2 regions of the Streptosporangium sp. NPDC020145 genome follow, and region 2 is predicted to be linked to the other one. Evidence: riboswitches for the same ligand, from Rfam matches in the RefSeq annotation. Region 2 holds a riboswitch; the other holds the start of a gene.
The links. A riboswitch is a leader RNA that binds a small molecule or an ion and turns the genes downstream of it on or off. The one in region 2 is predicted to bind glycine.
Positions count from the first base shown of each region.

Region 1 (7,571 bases), on a different contig from region 2:
CCGGTCATAATCCAGCGAAGACGGAGCAGCCCGTGTTGCAGATGGAGGTCGTGGGCGTTCGGGTTGAGATGCCCTCAAACCAGCCTATTGTCCTGCTGAAGGAGGCACATGGGGAGCGGTACCTGCCGATCTGGATCGGCATGACCGAGGCGACGGCGATCGCGATGGCCCAGGCCGAAGAGCCGCCACCCCGGCCACTCACCCATGACCTCTTCCGCGACGTGCTCGACGCGCTCGGCGTCCGGCTGAGCACCGTGAACATCGTCGCACTCCGTGATGGGATCTTCTTCGCCGATCTCGTGTTCTCCAACGGGGTCGAGGTGAGCGCCCGTCCTTCGGACTCCATAGCCCTGGCGTTGCGTACGGGAGCCCGTATCTTCGCCAGTGAGGACATCGTCAGGGAGGCGGGGGTGATCATTCCCGACGACCAGGAGGACGAGGTGGAGAAGTTCAGGGAGTTCCTTGACACGATCACGCCCGAGGACTTCGGTCGCGCGGGGTAGGTATTTCGGTGCATTTACGCTTCACGACGCGCCGGGGAGGGTCGTTGACTGATCTTGGCCCCAGTCCTACGGTGCAAGTGAAACCCGCGGCTGTGCGCAAACCCCCAGATCAGGCCGCGGGATGAGAGAAAGCCGGAGGTCCGCGTGGCGGTCAGCAGCGGCGAGGGTAGAAACGCCGACCAGGATGACCCGGAACGGCGCGGGGAGGCACGTCAGCGTGCGGGCGAAGAGGGCCTGCTGTTCGACGGGCAGCCGGTGAAACTGCCCGCCGACATCGGATACCGCGGTCCCACCGCCTGTGCCGCGGCCGACATCACCTATCGGCAGCTGGACTACTGGGCGCGCACCGGTCTGGTCGAGCCCACGGTCAGGGCCGCTCACGGTTCGGGTTCCCAGCGCCTGTACGGCTTCCGCGACATCCTGGTGCTCAAGGTCGTCAAACGGCTGCTCGACACGGGTGTGTCCCTCCAGCAGATCCGCATCGCCGTCCAGCACCTGCGCGACCGCGGCGTCAACGACCTGGCCCAGATCACCCTCATGAGCGACGGGGTGAGCGTGTACGAGTGCACCTCACCCGACGAGGTCATCGACCTGCTCCAGGGAGGGCAGGGTGTCTTCGGCATAGCCCTCGGCCGCGTCTGGCAGGAGGTGGAGGGCTCCCTGGCCGACCTGCCCGGAGAGCGCGCGGAGTCCGGCCAGAGCCCTTTAGGCGATCACCACGCGGATGAGCTGGCCCGTCGTCGCCGGGCTCGCCGCACCGGGTAAGGTTGTCTCGCTGCTGACTCTGCGCGGGAGAGACCCCGGCATGATCGGGGCGCCGAAGGAGCAACCTCCCCGGAATCTCTCAGGCACCCGGTACCGCGTGGGCGAGGCGACTCTGGAAAGCAGGCACGCCCGCCAGGCGCGTCTCACCGACGGGGAAAGCCTTCCACGCACCGGAAGGTGAAACTCTCAGGTCGCGATGACAGAGGGGGAGATCCGGCATACGCCCGCGCCCAGCGCCGGTCTCCAACGTCTCGGGAGGCTTCCCATGACCGACCTGTCACCGCTCAGCGAGCTGACCCCCCCGCCGTTCGCCACCCGTCACATCGGGCCCGCGGACGCCGACCAGACCCGCATGCTCGAGGCGGTCGGATTCGCCTCGACCGCCGACCTGGTCGCGGTGGCCGTCCCCGAGGCCATCAGGGCGAAGGACAGGCTCAACCTCCCGCCCGCCGCGAGCGAGACGGAGGCCATCGCCGAGCTGCGCGCCCTCGCCGGGCGTAACACCGTGCTCACCTCGATGATCGGCCTGGGCTACCACGACACGATCACCCCGGCGGTCATCCGCCGCAACCTCCTGGAGAACCCCGGCTGGTACACCGCCTACACGCCCTACCAGCCCGAGATCTCCCAGGGGCGCCTTGAGGCCCTGCTCAACTTCCAGACGGTCGTCTCCGACCTGACCGGTCTCGACGTGGCGGGCGCCTCCCTGCTGGACGAGGCCACCGCCGCCGCCGAGGCGATGACGCTGGCCCGCAGGGCGGTGCGCGGCTCCTCGAACGTGTTCGTCGTCGACGCCGGCTCGCTGCCGCAGACCAAGGCCGTGCTGCGCACCAGGGCCGAGCCGCTCGGCATCGAGCTGGTCGAGAGCGACTTCACCGAGGCCCTTCCCGACTGTTTCGGCGTGCTCGTGCAGTACCCCGGGGCCGACGGCGAGATCAGGGACTTCCGCGCCGTCGCCGAGGCCGCCCACGCGCGCGGCGCCCAGGTGGTGGCCGCCGCCGACCTGCTGGCCCTGACCCTGCTGGCCGCCCCCGGCGAGCTCGGCGCCGACATCGCGATCGGCTCCTCGCAGCGCTTCGGCGTCCCGCTGGGCTTCGGCGGCCCGCACGCCGCCTACATGGCCGTCCGCGACGGCCTGCAGCGGCAGATGCCCGGCCGCCTGGTCGGCGTCTCCCAGGACGCCGACGGCCGCCCCGCCTACCGCCTGGCGCTGCAGACCCGTGAGCAGCACATCCGCAGGGAGAAGGCGACCAGCAACATCTGCACCGCGCAGGTGCTGCTCGCGGTCATCGCGGGCATGTACGCCGTCTACCACGGCCCCGAGGGCCTTCGCAGGATCGCCAGGCGCGTCCACCGGCACGCCGTCGTGCTGGCCGCGGGCCTGCGCCACGGAGGCGTCGAGGTCGTCCACGACGCCTTCTTCGACACCGTGCTCGCCCGGGTGCCCGGCCGCGCCACCCGGATCGTGGCCGCGGCCCGCGACAACGGCGTCAACCTGCGCCTGGTCGACGCCGACCACGTCGGCGTCACCTGCGACGAGCGGACCGAGCAGCTCCACCTGGAGCAGGTCCTGGCCGCCTTCGAGGTCAGCGGCGCCGTACTGACCGACCTGGACGCCGCGGCGCACGACGCGCTGCCCGAGGGGCTGGCGCGCACCGGCGACTACCTGACCCACCCGGTCTTCCACAGCCACAGGTCGGAGACGGCCATGCTGCGCTACCTGCGCAGGCTCCAGGACAAGGACGTCGCGCTCGACCGGTCGATGATCCCGCTCGGCTCGTGCACCATGAAGCTCAACGCGACCACCGAGATGGAGCCGATCACCTGGCCCGAGTTCGCCGGGCTGCACCCCTACGCCCCCGCGGAGCAGGCCGAGGGCTACACGGAGCTGGTGCGGGAGCTTGAGGGCTGGCTGGCCGAGGTCACCGGCTACGACGCGGTCTCCATCCAGCCGAACGCGGGCTCCCAGGGTGAATTCGCCGGGCTGCTGGCGATCCGCGCCTACCACCACGCCCGCGGCGAGGCCCATCGCGACGTCTGCCTGATCCCCTCCTCCGCGCACGGCACCAACGCCGCCAGCGCGGTCATGGCCGGTATGCGGGTCGTCGTGGTCGCCTGCGACGACAACGGCAACGTGGACCTCGCCGACCTCGACGCCAAGCTCGGCAAGCACCGCGACCGGCTCGCCGCGATCATGGTGACCTACCCCTCGACGCACGGCGTCTACGAGGAGACCATCACCCAGATCTGCGAGCGGGTGCACGAGGCGGGCGGCCAGGTCTACGTCGACGGCGCCAACCTCAACGCCCTGGTCGGCCTGGCCAAGCCGGGCGAGTTCGGGGCGGACGTCTCCCACCTGAACCTGCACAAGACCTTCTGCATCCCGCACGGCGGCGGCGGCCCCGGCGTCGGCCCCGTCGCGGTCCGCGCCCACCTCGCCGGCTACCTGCCCGGTCACCCGCTGCGCGACGACTCGCCGGTCGGTCCCGTCTCCGCCGCGCCGTACGGTTCGGCGGGCATCCTGCCCATCTCCTGGGCCTACGTCAGGATGATGGGCGCAGACGGGCTCAAGGCGGCCACCGAGCAGGCCATCCTGTCGGCCAACTACCTGGCCCGCAGGCTCGCCCCGCACTACCCCGTCCTCTACACCGGCCGGGGCGGCCTGGTCGCCCACGAGTGCATCGTGGACCTGCGCCAGATCACCAAGGAGACCGGTGTGACCGTGGACGACGTGGCCAAGCGCCTGGTCGACTACGGCTTCCACGCTCCCACCATGTCCTTCCCGGTGGCCGGTACGCTGATGATCGAGCCGACCGAGAGCGAGGACCTGGCCGAGCTCGACCGGTTCTGCGAGGCGATGATCGCGATCAGGGGGGAGATCGAGAAGGTCGCCTCCGGCGCCTACGACAAGACCGACAACCCGCTGCGCAACGCCCCGCACACGGCCGCCTGCCTGCTGGCCGACGACTGGGAGCACGCCTACTCGCGGGCCGAGGCGGCCTACCCGCTGCCGTCGGTGCGCGAGGCCAAGTACTGGTCGCCGGTCCGCCGGATCGACCAGACGTACGGCGACCGCAATCTGGTGTGCGCCTGCCCTCCGCTTGAGGCCTACGAGGACTGATTCGCACCGTTAAGATCCACCTCGTGGACAGGGCTCCGGGCCACCGGGCCCGGGGCGATTCCTTACCCGGAGGGACCCTGCATGCCAGAGGTGGACACCCGACCGCTGGAGACCGCGCGGCGGCTGGCCGAGGACGGTGACCTGGACGGCGCCGCGGTGATTTTCGCGGAGCTGGCCGCGGACCCCGAGGGGCCCGACCGCGCGCAGGCGGCGGTCGGGCTGGCGGTGGTGCTCGAGGAGCGGGGGGACGCGGCCGACGCCAGGGCGGCGGCCCGTGCCGCGCTGGCCACCGGCCATCCCGAGTTCGCCGGGCAGGCCGCCTGCCTGCTCGCCAGGAGCTTCGAGCGCGACGACCTGCCCGACCAGGCGCGGGCGGCCTGGCAGGCCGCGCTGGGCACCGGGAACGCCGCCTGCGCTCCGCTGGCGCACATGGGCCTGGCCAGGCTCGCCGTGGGCCCCGTGGAGGCGGAGGAGGCCCTGAGGGCCGCGCTGGCGACCGGAGAGCCGGAGATCTCCTCCCTCGCCGCCCAGCGGCTGGCCGAGATCCTCCTTCAGGAGGGGGAGGCGGCCGAGGCGGCGGGAGTGCTCGTCGAGGCGCTGTCCGTGCCGGACGTCGTGGAGACGGCGAGGCTGCGGGTGCTGCTCGGCATCGCCCATCTCGAACTGGCCTGCGCCGAGCTCACCGGGGCGGTGGAGGAGGGCGGCGACGCCGAGACCGGGGCGCTGGCCATCGAGCTGCTGGCCCGCACGCTGCCGCTCAGAGGGCGTGACGAGGACGCCGAGCGGGTGTGGCGTTACGGCCTGGACAGCGCGGACGAGGAACTGGCCGAGGAGGTCAGGCTGCGACGCAACCGGGACGCCTGAGTCTCCGGCCCCGCTCTTCAGTCGCGGTGGCGCAGCCCGCCGAGGGCGTGGGCGATGTTGATCACCACGATGCCGCCCCAGGCGACCAGGATCCCCACGGTCCCGCCCTCGGCGGCGACGGCGGTCAGCGGGATGGCCAGCCCCAGCGAGCCGAGCGCGATCGGGACGGTGCCGTTCCCCTTGCGCCGCGGCGCGGGGGGAGGACCCTGGGGGTGCGGATAGTGCTGCTGGGGGTGATAACCCGTGGCCTGCAGCTCCGCCCGCACCCTGGCGGCGATCGTCGAGTCGAGGCGTTCGACGAAGGACTCGACGAGCGCGGCCTCGTACTCGGGGCCGAGGTCACGGCGGGCCCCGATGGTCGCCCGTACGTCCTGTCGGATATCGTGATGATCCTGCACCCTGAGATTGTCCGCCCTGCCGCAGGCCCGGACATCAGCCGTTAGGACTAGATCGGTGTCCATCCGGAGTACTGCCTCGTCCGTGGAGATCGGCACCGTCCACGGCCCGGCCGTGGCCGAGATCGACGAGGTGGCCGATCCACGTTTCCTGCTGGTGCTCACCCACGGCTCGGCCGGGGGAGTGGACGCACCCGACCTGCTGGCCGTACGGGACGCGGTGACGCCGATCGGCGGAGTGGTCGCCCGGGTGCTCCAGCCGTTCAGGATGCGAGGGGCCAGGGCTCCCGGATCGGCGGCCAGGCAGGACGAGGCCTGGCTGGAACTGGTCGCCGGGCTTCGCGGGCTCCGGCCCGGTCTGCCGCTGGTGCAGGGCGGGCGGAGCAACGGGGCCAGGGTCGCCTGCCGTACGGCCTCGCAGGCGGGGGCGACGGCGGTGGTCGCGCTGGCCTTCCCCCTGCATCCTCCCGGTAAGCCGGAGAGGTCGCGCGCGCAGGAACTGCGCGCGGCGGGGGTCGACGTGCTGGCGGTCAGCGGTGACCGTGACCCGTTTGGGGTCCCCGAGGCGGCGGACACCTCGCGCCTGGTGGTGCTGCCCGGTGAGGGGCACGATCTCAAAAGGCATCCCGGCAGGGTGGGCGAGGTGGTCGCGCACTGGCTCGGCGCGAGGATGCGCGCCGCCGCGGAGTGATCGGTCAGGCGATCAGGCGACGCCGGCCAGGGGCCGGTGCGGCTCGATGACCCCGCCGTCGGGCAGGATCTCACCGGTGTCGTCGAACAGCACCACACCGTTGCAGAGCAGGCTCCAGCCCTGCTCGGGGTGGGCGACCATCGTACGGGCGGCTTCGCGGTCCAGCGCCTCGGCGGGCGGACAGGACGGCTGGTGCGGGCACATCGGCGTGCCTCCGGATCTCTATCGTCGGCTCGCTGGATCGACATCGGACAGCGGGTGGACACCGTGTCCCCGATGGGAATCCGTTCCCATCGCGTGACGGGTGACGAGCATCTGGTGTGGACATGTGGGTCGTGCGTGCCTCGAACGGGGTGAGGTCCGCACGTTGGTCAAACTCAAGTGTGCGATCTGGATCTCACCCCGGGACATAGCCCGTTAGGACTGTTTGCGAACTCTGGAGAGTGGTCCTTCAGGGCTCTTCCGGAGGTGTGACCTATAGCACAGGATGCCTCATAGCGGACATCTGGCCAAGCGAAACGCGCCATCTGGCAGGTAAAAAAGGATCGGCCTCGCGTTTCTTTACCGTTCAGTCTCCGTTCGCTTTCCGTTGAGTCCCGCCAGCAGGGCGTTCAGCCCGTGCTCGAAGTCGGTGTCGGCCGCCGCGGAGCCTCCGCCGGCCGACGGGGGACGCCACGGCTCGGCGCCGTCCGCCGGGGAGTCGGCCCATCCGGAGCGCTGTACCTCGACCGCGACCGCGCCGAAGACGTAGGCCCGCAGCGTCCGTACCGCCTGCGCCGCGTCGGGCAGTCCGGCGTCGGCGAGCTGCTCGGTCTGCTCCATGAGGGCGATCGCCGCGCGGCCCTTCGGGGGCTTGGTCAGCGCCAGCGCCAGCACCCCGGGATGCTCCCTGAGCGCGTCCCTGCTCGCCCTGCACCACGCCCTCGCGCTGTCCTGCCAGGTGCTCGCGGGCTCGGCGTGGACGGCCGTGACGTGCTCGGCCAGGGCGTCCATGAGGGCGTCCTTGCCGCGCGGCAGATGGTGGTAGATGGCCATGGCCTCGACCTGGAGCGCGTCGCCCAGGCGCCGCATCGTCAGCCGCCGGAGCCCCTGGCTGTCGGCGATGTGCAGGGCGGCCTCGATGATGCGTTCCCTGGAGAGCGGGACGGGTGGTCGTTTGGCGGGCATGGGCCGCATCCTGCCATCGGTGACCTTACTGTGTAAAGGGCGCCGCGCCGTGCCGTCCGGGGTGG
Region 1 is NZ_JBEXZT010000022.1:29,837-37,407, forward strand. It holds gene ABZ463_RS30585 (bifunctional nuclease family protein) at 33-503, shown strand; gene ABZ463_RS30590 (MerR family transcriptional regulator) at 738-1,268, shown strand; glycine riboswitch at 1,283-1,374, shown strand; gene gcvP (aminomethyl-transferring glycine dehydrogenase) at 1,534-4,389, shown strand; gene ABZ463_RS30600 (hypothetical protein) at 4,471-5,253, shown strand; gene ABZ463_RS30605 (hypothetical protein) at 5,271-5,651, opposite strand; gene ABZ463_RS30610 (alpha/beta family hydrolase) at 5,734-6,339, shown strand; gene ABZ463_RS30615 (DUF5999 family protein) at 6,352-6,543, opposite strand; gene ABZ463_RS30620 (TetR/AcrR family transcriptional regulator C-terminal domain-containing protein) at 6,901-7,506, opposite strand.
Region 1: another riboswitch for glycine. It lies ahead of gcvP (aminomethyl-transferring glycine dehydrogenase); the one in region 2 lies ahead of gcvT (glycine cleavage system aminomethyltransferase GcvT).

Region 2 (7,571 bases):
TGAGAGCCACGGGAACCACGGGAGCCCGGGGAGCCGCTGTGGTCACGGTGGTCGCCGGGGAGGGCGGACGCGCGGTGGCGGGCCCGGCCTCCCGGACGTGTCTTCTCCGGCTGTGAGACCTTCGTCGGCACGACGTCCTCCCGACTCTCGGTGACAGCGGCACCCAGCATAGGGGCGCTACGGCGAGTGGCCGGGTGAGATGTCAAAGTTCGTGGAGTTTGGCGTGTTTGCCGGGAGGTCGGGTCAGCATTCGATGACGTTCACCGCCAGGCCGCCCCTGCTCGTCTCCTTGTACTTGTCGAGCATGTCGCGGCCGGTGTCACGCATCGTCTTGATCGCCTTGTCCAGGGAGACGAAGTGGCGGCCGTCGCCGCGCAGCGCGATCCTGGCCGCGGTGATGGCCTTGATCGAGGCCACCGCGTTGCGCTCGATGCACGGGATCTGCACCAGGCCGCCGATCGGGTCGCAGGTCAGCCCCAGGTTGTGCTCGATGCCGATCTCGGCGGCGTTCTCCACCTGCTCGGGGGTGCCGCCGAGCGCCTCGGTCAGCCCGGCCGCCGCCATCGAGCAGGCGGAGCCGACCTCGCCCTGGCAGCCGACCTCGGCGCCGGAGATGGAGGCGTTCTCCTTGAACAGCACGCCGATCGCCCCCGCGGTGAGCAGGAAGCGCACCACCCCGTCGTCGTCGGAGTTCGGGACGAACCGGTCGTAGTAGGTGAGCACGGCCGGGACGATGCCCGCCGCGCCGTTCGTCGGTGCCGTGACGACCCGCCCGCCCGCGGCGTTCTCCTCGTTCACCGCGAGGGCGAACAGCGAGACCCAGTCCATCGCGTGCAGCGGGTCCTTCTCCGCGGCCTCGCTCTGCAGCCTCCGGTGGAGCTGGTGGGCTCTGCGCCTGACCTTCAGGCCGCCGGGCAGCACGCCCTCCTTGGCGATGCCGCGCCCGACGCACTCGCTCATGACGCGCCACAGGTTCAGCAGCCGGTCGCGGATCTCCCGCTCGGACAGGCCGAAGGCCTTCTCGTTCTCCAGCATCAGCCCCGAGACGGAAAGACCCGTCTCCGTGCAGTGGCCGAGCAGTTCGGCCGCCGTGGTGAAGGGGTACGGCAGGACGGTGTCGTCCGGTTTGATGCGGTCGGCGCCGGTGGCGTTCTCGTCGACCACGAAGCCGCCGCCGACCGAGTAGTAGACCTTCTCCCGCAGGACGTCGCCGGTCTCCCCGAAGGCGGTGAACCGCATGCCGTTCGGGTGGTGCGGCAGGGAGATCTTGCGTTCGAAGACGAGATGCTCACCGACCACGAACGGGATCTCGCGGGAGCCGTACAACCGGATCGTTCCCGAGGCGCGCATGGCGGCCAGCCGTTCGTCGACGGTGTCGACGTCGACGAGTTCGGGTTTGTCGCCGGTCAGGCCGAGAAGGACGGCCTTGTCGCTGCCGTGGCCCTTGCCGGTCAGGCCGAGTGAGCCGTAGAGGATGACCTCGACCCGGGTGGTCTTGTCGAGCAGGCCGTCGTGGTCGAGCCCTCTGGCGAACCTGTGGGCGGCGGCCATCGGGCCGCCGGTGTGCGAGCTGGACGGGCCGATACCGATCTTGAAGAGGTCGAAGACGCTGATCGCCATTGATCTGCCCTGCCTTTGCGCTGTCCCGCGGTCGTGATCACGCGCGCCGGTGGACGCGCGTGATCACGACGCAAGATTAGATATTTCAGGATTCGCCCGAAGTGAGTGCCGTGTACTCCTCGGGGGACAGCAGGTCCTCCGGGTCACCCTCAAGCCGGACGCGGAACAGCCAGCCGTCGCCATAGGGGTCACTGTTGACCAGCGAGGGGTCGTCGACGACGGCCTCGTTGACCTCGACGACCTCACCGCCGACCGGCGCGAAGATGTCGCTCACCGACTTGGTCGACTCGACCTCGCCGACCGCCTCACCCGCGGTGAGCGAGGAACCGGCCTCGGGCAACTGGACGAAGACCACGTCACCGAGGGCGTTGGCGGCGTAGGCGGTGATGCCGACGGTCAGGGTCAGGCCGTCGTCTATGCCCGAGATCCACTCGTGCTCCTTGGTGTAGTGCAGCTCCTCGGGAATGTCACTCACTTTTTCCTCCTGTAGAAAGGCAGCTCAACGACCTCGACCGGCTCGTGACTGCCCCGGATGTCCACGGCCAGTCCAGCGGACGTTCCGTTGTCCACGTAGGCCATGGCGATCGGCCTGCCCAGGGTCTGGGAAGGCGCTCCGCTGGTCACCTCTCCGACGACGACGCCGTCGCCGGAGACCACCGGATACCCGTGGCGGGGCACCCTGCGGCCGGTCGCGATCAGTCCCACCAGGCGGCGGGCCGGGGGGACGTCCTTGAGCGGCTCAAGGGCGGCCCTGCCGACGAAGTCGCCTGGTTTGTCAAACCTCACCACACGGCCGAGCCCCGCGTCGAACGGGGTGAGATCAGCGGAGAGCTCGTTGCCGTACAGCGGCATCCCCGCCTCAAGACGGAGGGTGTCACGCGCCGAAAGCCCGGCGGGCAGCAGGCCGTACGGCTCGCCCGCCTTGGTGAGCGCGGCCCACAGCGGCTCGGCGTCGTCGGCGGCGACGAACAGCTCGAAGCCGTCCTCGCCGGTGTAGCCGGTGCGGGCGACGAGGGCGGAGAGCCCGGCGACGGTCGCGGGAAGGCCCGCGTAGTACTTCAGGCCGTCGAGGTCGGCGTCGGTGAGCCCGCCCAGGATCTCGCGGGAGCGCGGCCCCTGTACCGCGACCAGCGCGTACTGCTCGGAGCGGTCCTCGACCGCGGCCTCGAAGGCCCCGGCGCGCTCGGTCAGCTCGGCGGCGACCCGGGGGTAGTTGGAGGCGTTGGCGACGACCATGAACTCCTGGTCGGCCAGGCGGTAGACGATCAGGTCGTCGAGCACGCCGCCCTGGGGATCGACGATCATCGTGTAGCGGGCGCGTCCCGGCTCAAGGGCGGAGATGTGACCGACGAGCGCGTAGTCGAGGGCCTCGCCTGCCTGCGGGCCCGTCACGAAGATCTCTCCCATGTGGGAGAGGTCGAACAGGCCGGCCGCCTGGCGGACCGCGTTGTGCTCGGCGGACTCGCTTCCGTAGCGCAGCGGCATCAGCCAGCCCGCGAAGTCGGTCAGCGTCGCGCCGAGGGCCTCGTGAACACCGCGCAGCGGCGTGGGTCGGGACATGTTCGCACCTCAGACAGGGGTCGGATGAGAAGCATCCTCCCCCTCTGTCATGGATGCCTGAGAGCTTCGCCCGATTTTTGCCGGACTTTCACCTTCGGCGAGGCCGTACGGCCTGCTTTCCAGAGGCACCTACCCACGCGGTCCTTTGCCTTGAGAGGTTTGCGGGGAGGGCTTGCTCCTTCAGGGGTCCTGGCCTGGATGTCAGGACGCTCTCCCGCGCGGGCTCGTCGGTGTCCCGGCCAGCCTAACCGTAGGCGAGGGCCGAGCGAAATCCCCGGGTCGGGACAGAGTGTCCGGTTAGGCGTGATCATGACGGCTCTCGCATAACCTGAAGGTGCAGTGGGGGATTTGTTCCAACATCGAATCGTGGAAACAGGACGGCTACCGCTCTTCTGTTTCTTCGTCGCGCTGATCGTCGCCTTCGTCTTCACCCGCATCAACGTCCGGCTCATCCGCGCCAAGATCGGCTGGTTCGGCAACGTCAGCGTCGGCGACATGCACATCCACCATGTGGTGTTCGGCGTGGTGCTGACGATGCTCGGCGGGGTCTCCGGCCTGCTCGTCTCCGGCGTATCCCAGGGGTGGTATGCCCTGACCGCGGCCGTCTTCGGGGTGGGCGCCGCCCTCATCCTGGACGAGTTCGCGCTGATCCTGCACCTGCACGACGTCTACTGGGAGGAGGAGGGCCGCACGTCGGTCGACGCGGTGTTCATCGCGATCGCCGTCACCGGTCTGCTCCTGCTCGGCCTGCGCCCGCTGGGCTGGGAGCGGCCGGACGGCACGCCGCAGGGGACGTGGCTGGCGGTCGGCTTCCTCGTGCTCAATCTCATGCTCGCCGTGGTCACCCTGCTGAAGGGGAAGATCTGGACGGGCATGGTCGGTCTGTTCGTCCCGCTGCTGCTGATCGTCGGGGCGCTGCGGCTGGCCCGGCCCGGCTCCCCCTGGGCCCACTGGTTCTTCGCCCCGGGCTCCCGAAGGCCGAGGCCCTGGAAACTGGCCAGGGCGCAGCGCCGTGAGGAGCGCTGGCGTCGCCCGGCCATCAAGGTCAAGATCGCCTTCCAGGAGTTCGTCTCCGGCCGTCACGACCTGCCCTCCTCCCGCCTGCGGCCACGCCGCTGACCTCGGTGAACCGCCGTGCCGTACTGTCGCGCGCCCGGTGAAACTAATCTCATTAGACAGAAGCTAATGGGATTAGTTACATTCTAGGGACTCTAGGAGAGGGGGGCGCGTATGGCGCGGGCCGGGTTGACGACGGATCGGGTGACGCTCGCCGGTGCCGAACTGGCCGACGAGGTCGGGTTCGACCGGCTGACCATGTCGGCGGTGGCACGACGGCTCGGGGTGAAGGACGCCAGCCTCTACGCGCACGTTCGCGGCCTTGAGGACCTGCGCGGCCGGATCGCCCTGCTGGCGGCCGACGAGAAGAGCGTCCGCATCGCGGAGGCCACCGCGGGGCTGGCGGGCAGGGACGCGCTGGTCGCGTACGCGACCGCCTACCGGGACTACGCCCGCGAACATCCGGGCCGCTACATGGCGACGCAGATCCCCACGGAGATCGACCCCGAGCTCCTGGCCGCGGCGCGCGGGCCGCGGCGCGCGATCGAGCTGACCTACGGCATGTTGCGCGCCTACGCCCTCGGGGAGCCCGACCTGACCGACGCGGTACGGCTGCTGCGCAGCATGCTGCACGGCTTCATCAGCCTTGAGGCGGCGGGCGGGTTCGCGCACTCGCGCCCGGCCGAGGAGTCGTGGTCACGCTGCCTCGACGCCCTGCACACCCTCCTGGAGCGCTGGCCCGCCGAGCACGAACCACACGGTGAAGGAGACAGGACATGACCGAGACGACCACCGGACGCCTGCGTGTGGACGGCGCCGAGCTGTACTACGAGGTGCGGGGGCGCGGGCCGCTCCTGCTGCTGATCCCCGGCGGCACCGGCGGCGCCGCCTCCTTCGAGGAGATCGTCGACGACCTGGCCGCCGACCGCACGGTCGTCACCTACGACCCGCGCGGCCTGTCCAACAGCCCGCTGGACGACCCGGCGGCGCCCCAGCGGGTGGAACAGCACGCCGAGGACGCCCTCGGGCTGATCGACCTGCTCTCCCCCGGGGAGCCCGTCAGCGTGGCGGGCTGCAGCTCGGGGGCGATCGTCGCGATGCACCTGCTCACCGCCCACCCCGGGCGGATCGCACGTGTCGTGGCGCACGAGCCGCCGCTGGCCGAGGTGCTGCCGGACGCCGCCGAGCACCGCGCGATGCTCGCCCGTGTCCGGGAGGCCTTCGACCGGGAGGGGCCGATGGCCGCGGCGACCGTGCTCGCGGCCGGTCTCAGGCGCCCGGGGGAGAGCGCCGGCGCGCGGCCCGCCGCCGAGCTGTCCCCCAGGGCGGCCGCGCGCGTCGAACGGTCGATGGCCGACGCCCCCTACTTCATCGGGCGTGTCATCCCGAGCTTCATGGCCCACGTCCCGGACGTGGACCGGCTGCGGGCCCTGTCGGACCGGCTCGTGCTCGCGGCCGGGGCGGACTCCCACGGCGAACTGCCCTACCGTCCCGCGGCCCTCCTGGCAGAGCGGTTCGGCACGGAGCTGGTCCACTTCCCCGGCGGGCACACGGGGCTCAGCACCCACCCCGCCGAGTTCGGGAAGCTGCTTCGCGAGGTGCTCGACGCCCGGTGACACCGGGGCGCGGCGTCCACCGGCCGAGCGGAAAACAGGGAGAGGACCGTCGGGGCCGTACGGCATGATGCCGCCCATGGATCACACTCGCTATCTCGACCTGATCCGCGCCGACGGTGATCTCCTGCTCGCGGCCGCGGAGCGGGGGCTGGACGCCCGGGTGCCGTCGTGCCCCGGCTGGACCGGCCGTGACCTGCTCCACCACGTCGGAGGGGTCTACGACCACAAGGTCCTGTGCATGCGGCTCGGGCGTGACCCGCAGAAGGCCGAGCGGGCGCCGCTGCCCGGCGACGCCGCGCTCAGGGACTGGTTCCTCTCCCAGCGTGAGACGCTGCTCGACCAGCTCGTCATGCGCGGGCCGGGCGCGCCCTCCCACACCTGGTTCCCGCCGGACCGGACGGTCGGCTTCTGGTACCGCAGGATGGCCCACGAGACGGTCGTCCACCGGATCGACGCCGAGTTGATCGACGGGGGGCCGACCCCGGTCGACCCCGAGCCGGCGGCCGACGGCGTCGACGAGCTGCTCGGTTTCATCACCCACGACTTCGGCGGCAGGCCCGAACGGGAGCAGGGCGTCGGCCGTACGGTCGTGCTGGGCTGCGGGGACCGGGAGTGGGCGCTGACGCTGCGCGCGGACCGCGCGGTGTGGGCGAAGGAGGGGGCGACGCCGGACGCGCGGATCGACGGCGAGCCGGAGGACCTCCTGCTCCACCTGTGGAACCGGCGCGGGGCGGGCGGCAACTCCCTCAGGAGCTCCGGTGACGTGGACGCGCTCGCCGGGCTGTGGGCGCGCCTGCAGGAGGAGACCCAGTAGGCGGTCCGGGGTCGTTCACGCGGCGCCGATGAGGCTCCGCACGGTCAGGCCGAGACCGAGCAGCATGACGGCCACGGCGGTGCCGATCGGCAGGAGCGAGGACAGGCGGCTCGCCACGCCGTTTCCCCCGGCCGCCAGGCGGCCGAGACGCCCGGCGAGTTTGACCAGCAGCAGCCCGGTGAGGGTGAGCGTGCCCGCCATGCCGAGGCCGTACGCCAGGATCAGCGCGATCCCGAACCATGTGCGGCCGAGGCCGATCGCGCCCAGCAGGACGACGAGCGCCGAGGGGCTGGGCACCAGCCCTCCGGCCACGCCCAGGCCGACCAGCCCGCGCCGGGAGCGGGGCGTCGGCTCGCGGGGGAGGTCCTCCTCGGCCCGCCGTTCGAGGACGGCGACCGGCGCGTACCCGTGGGCCGCGCCGCCGGGGACCTCCCGGACGGGGGAACGCCGGGGAACGAGGGGAGTACGGCCGTGGGTGTGGCCGTGACCGTGGGCGGGGGCCTCGCCGGTGCGGTGGGCATGCCAGGCGGAGCGCAGCAGCCCGGCCCCGACCAGGGTGATCAGCAGACCGCTGACCAGGCCGAGCCAGGCGAGCACCGCCTCGCCGGTGAGCGCGGACAGGAAGGTCAGCAGCAGACCGGCCACCAGGACGCCGACTGTGTGGGTCACGGTGACGGTCGCGCCGACGATCAGCGCGTCACGCGGGCGTCCCCGTCTGCCCGCCAGGTAGGCGGCCATGATGGTCTTGCCGTGCCCCGGGATGAGGGCGTGCCCGGCGCCCAGCGCGACGGCCATGAGCACCGAGAGCAGCACGAGCGGCGCGGTCGGCGAGTCGGTGCCGACCAGGCCGGTGAAGGTGTGGTCGAGCCAGGCCGTCACACCGCCGAGCGGACCGCCGGACAGCC
Region 2 is NZ_JBEXZT010000008.1:126,474-134,044, reverse strand. It holds gene ABZ463_RS17390 (hypothetical protein) at 1-131, opposite strand, end outside; gene ABZ463_RS17385 (L-serine ammonia-lyase) at 244-1,620, opposite strand; gene gcvH (glycine cleavage system protein GcvH) at 1,706-2,095, opposite strand; gene gcvT (glycine cleavage system aminomethyltransferase GcvT) at 2,092-3,180, opposite strand; glycine riboswitch at 3,222-3,306, opposite strand; glycine riboswitch at 3,309-3,407, opposite strand; gene ABZ463_RS17370 (hypothetical protein) at 3,547-4,299, shown strand; gene ABZ463_RS17365 (TetR/AcrR family transcriptional regulator) at 4,411-5,016, shown strand; gene ABZ463_RS17360 (alpha/beta hydrolase) at 5,013-5,852, shown strand; gene ABZ463_RS17355 (maleylpyruvate isomerase family mycothiol-dependent enzyme) at 5,929-6,666, shown strand; gene ABZ463_RS17350 (High-affinity nickel-transporter) at 6,682-7,571, opposite strand, start outside.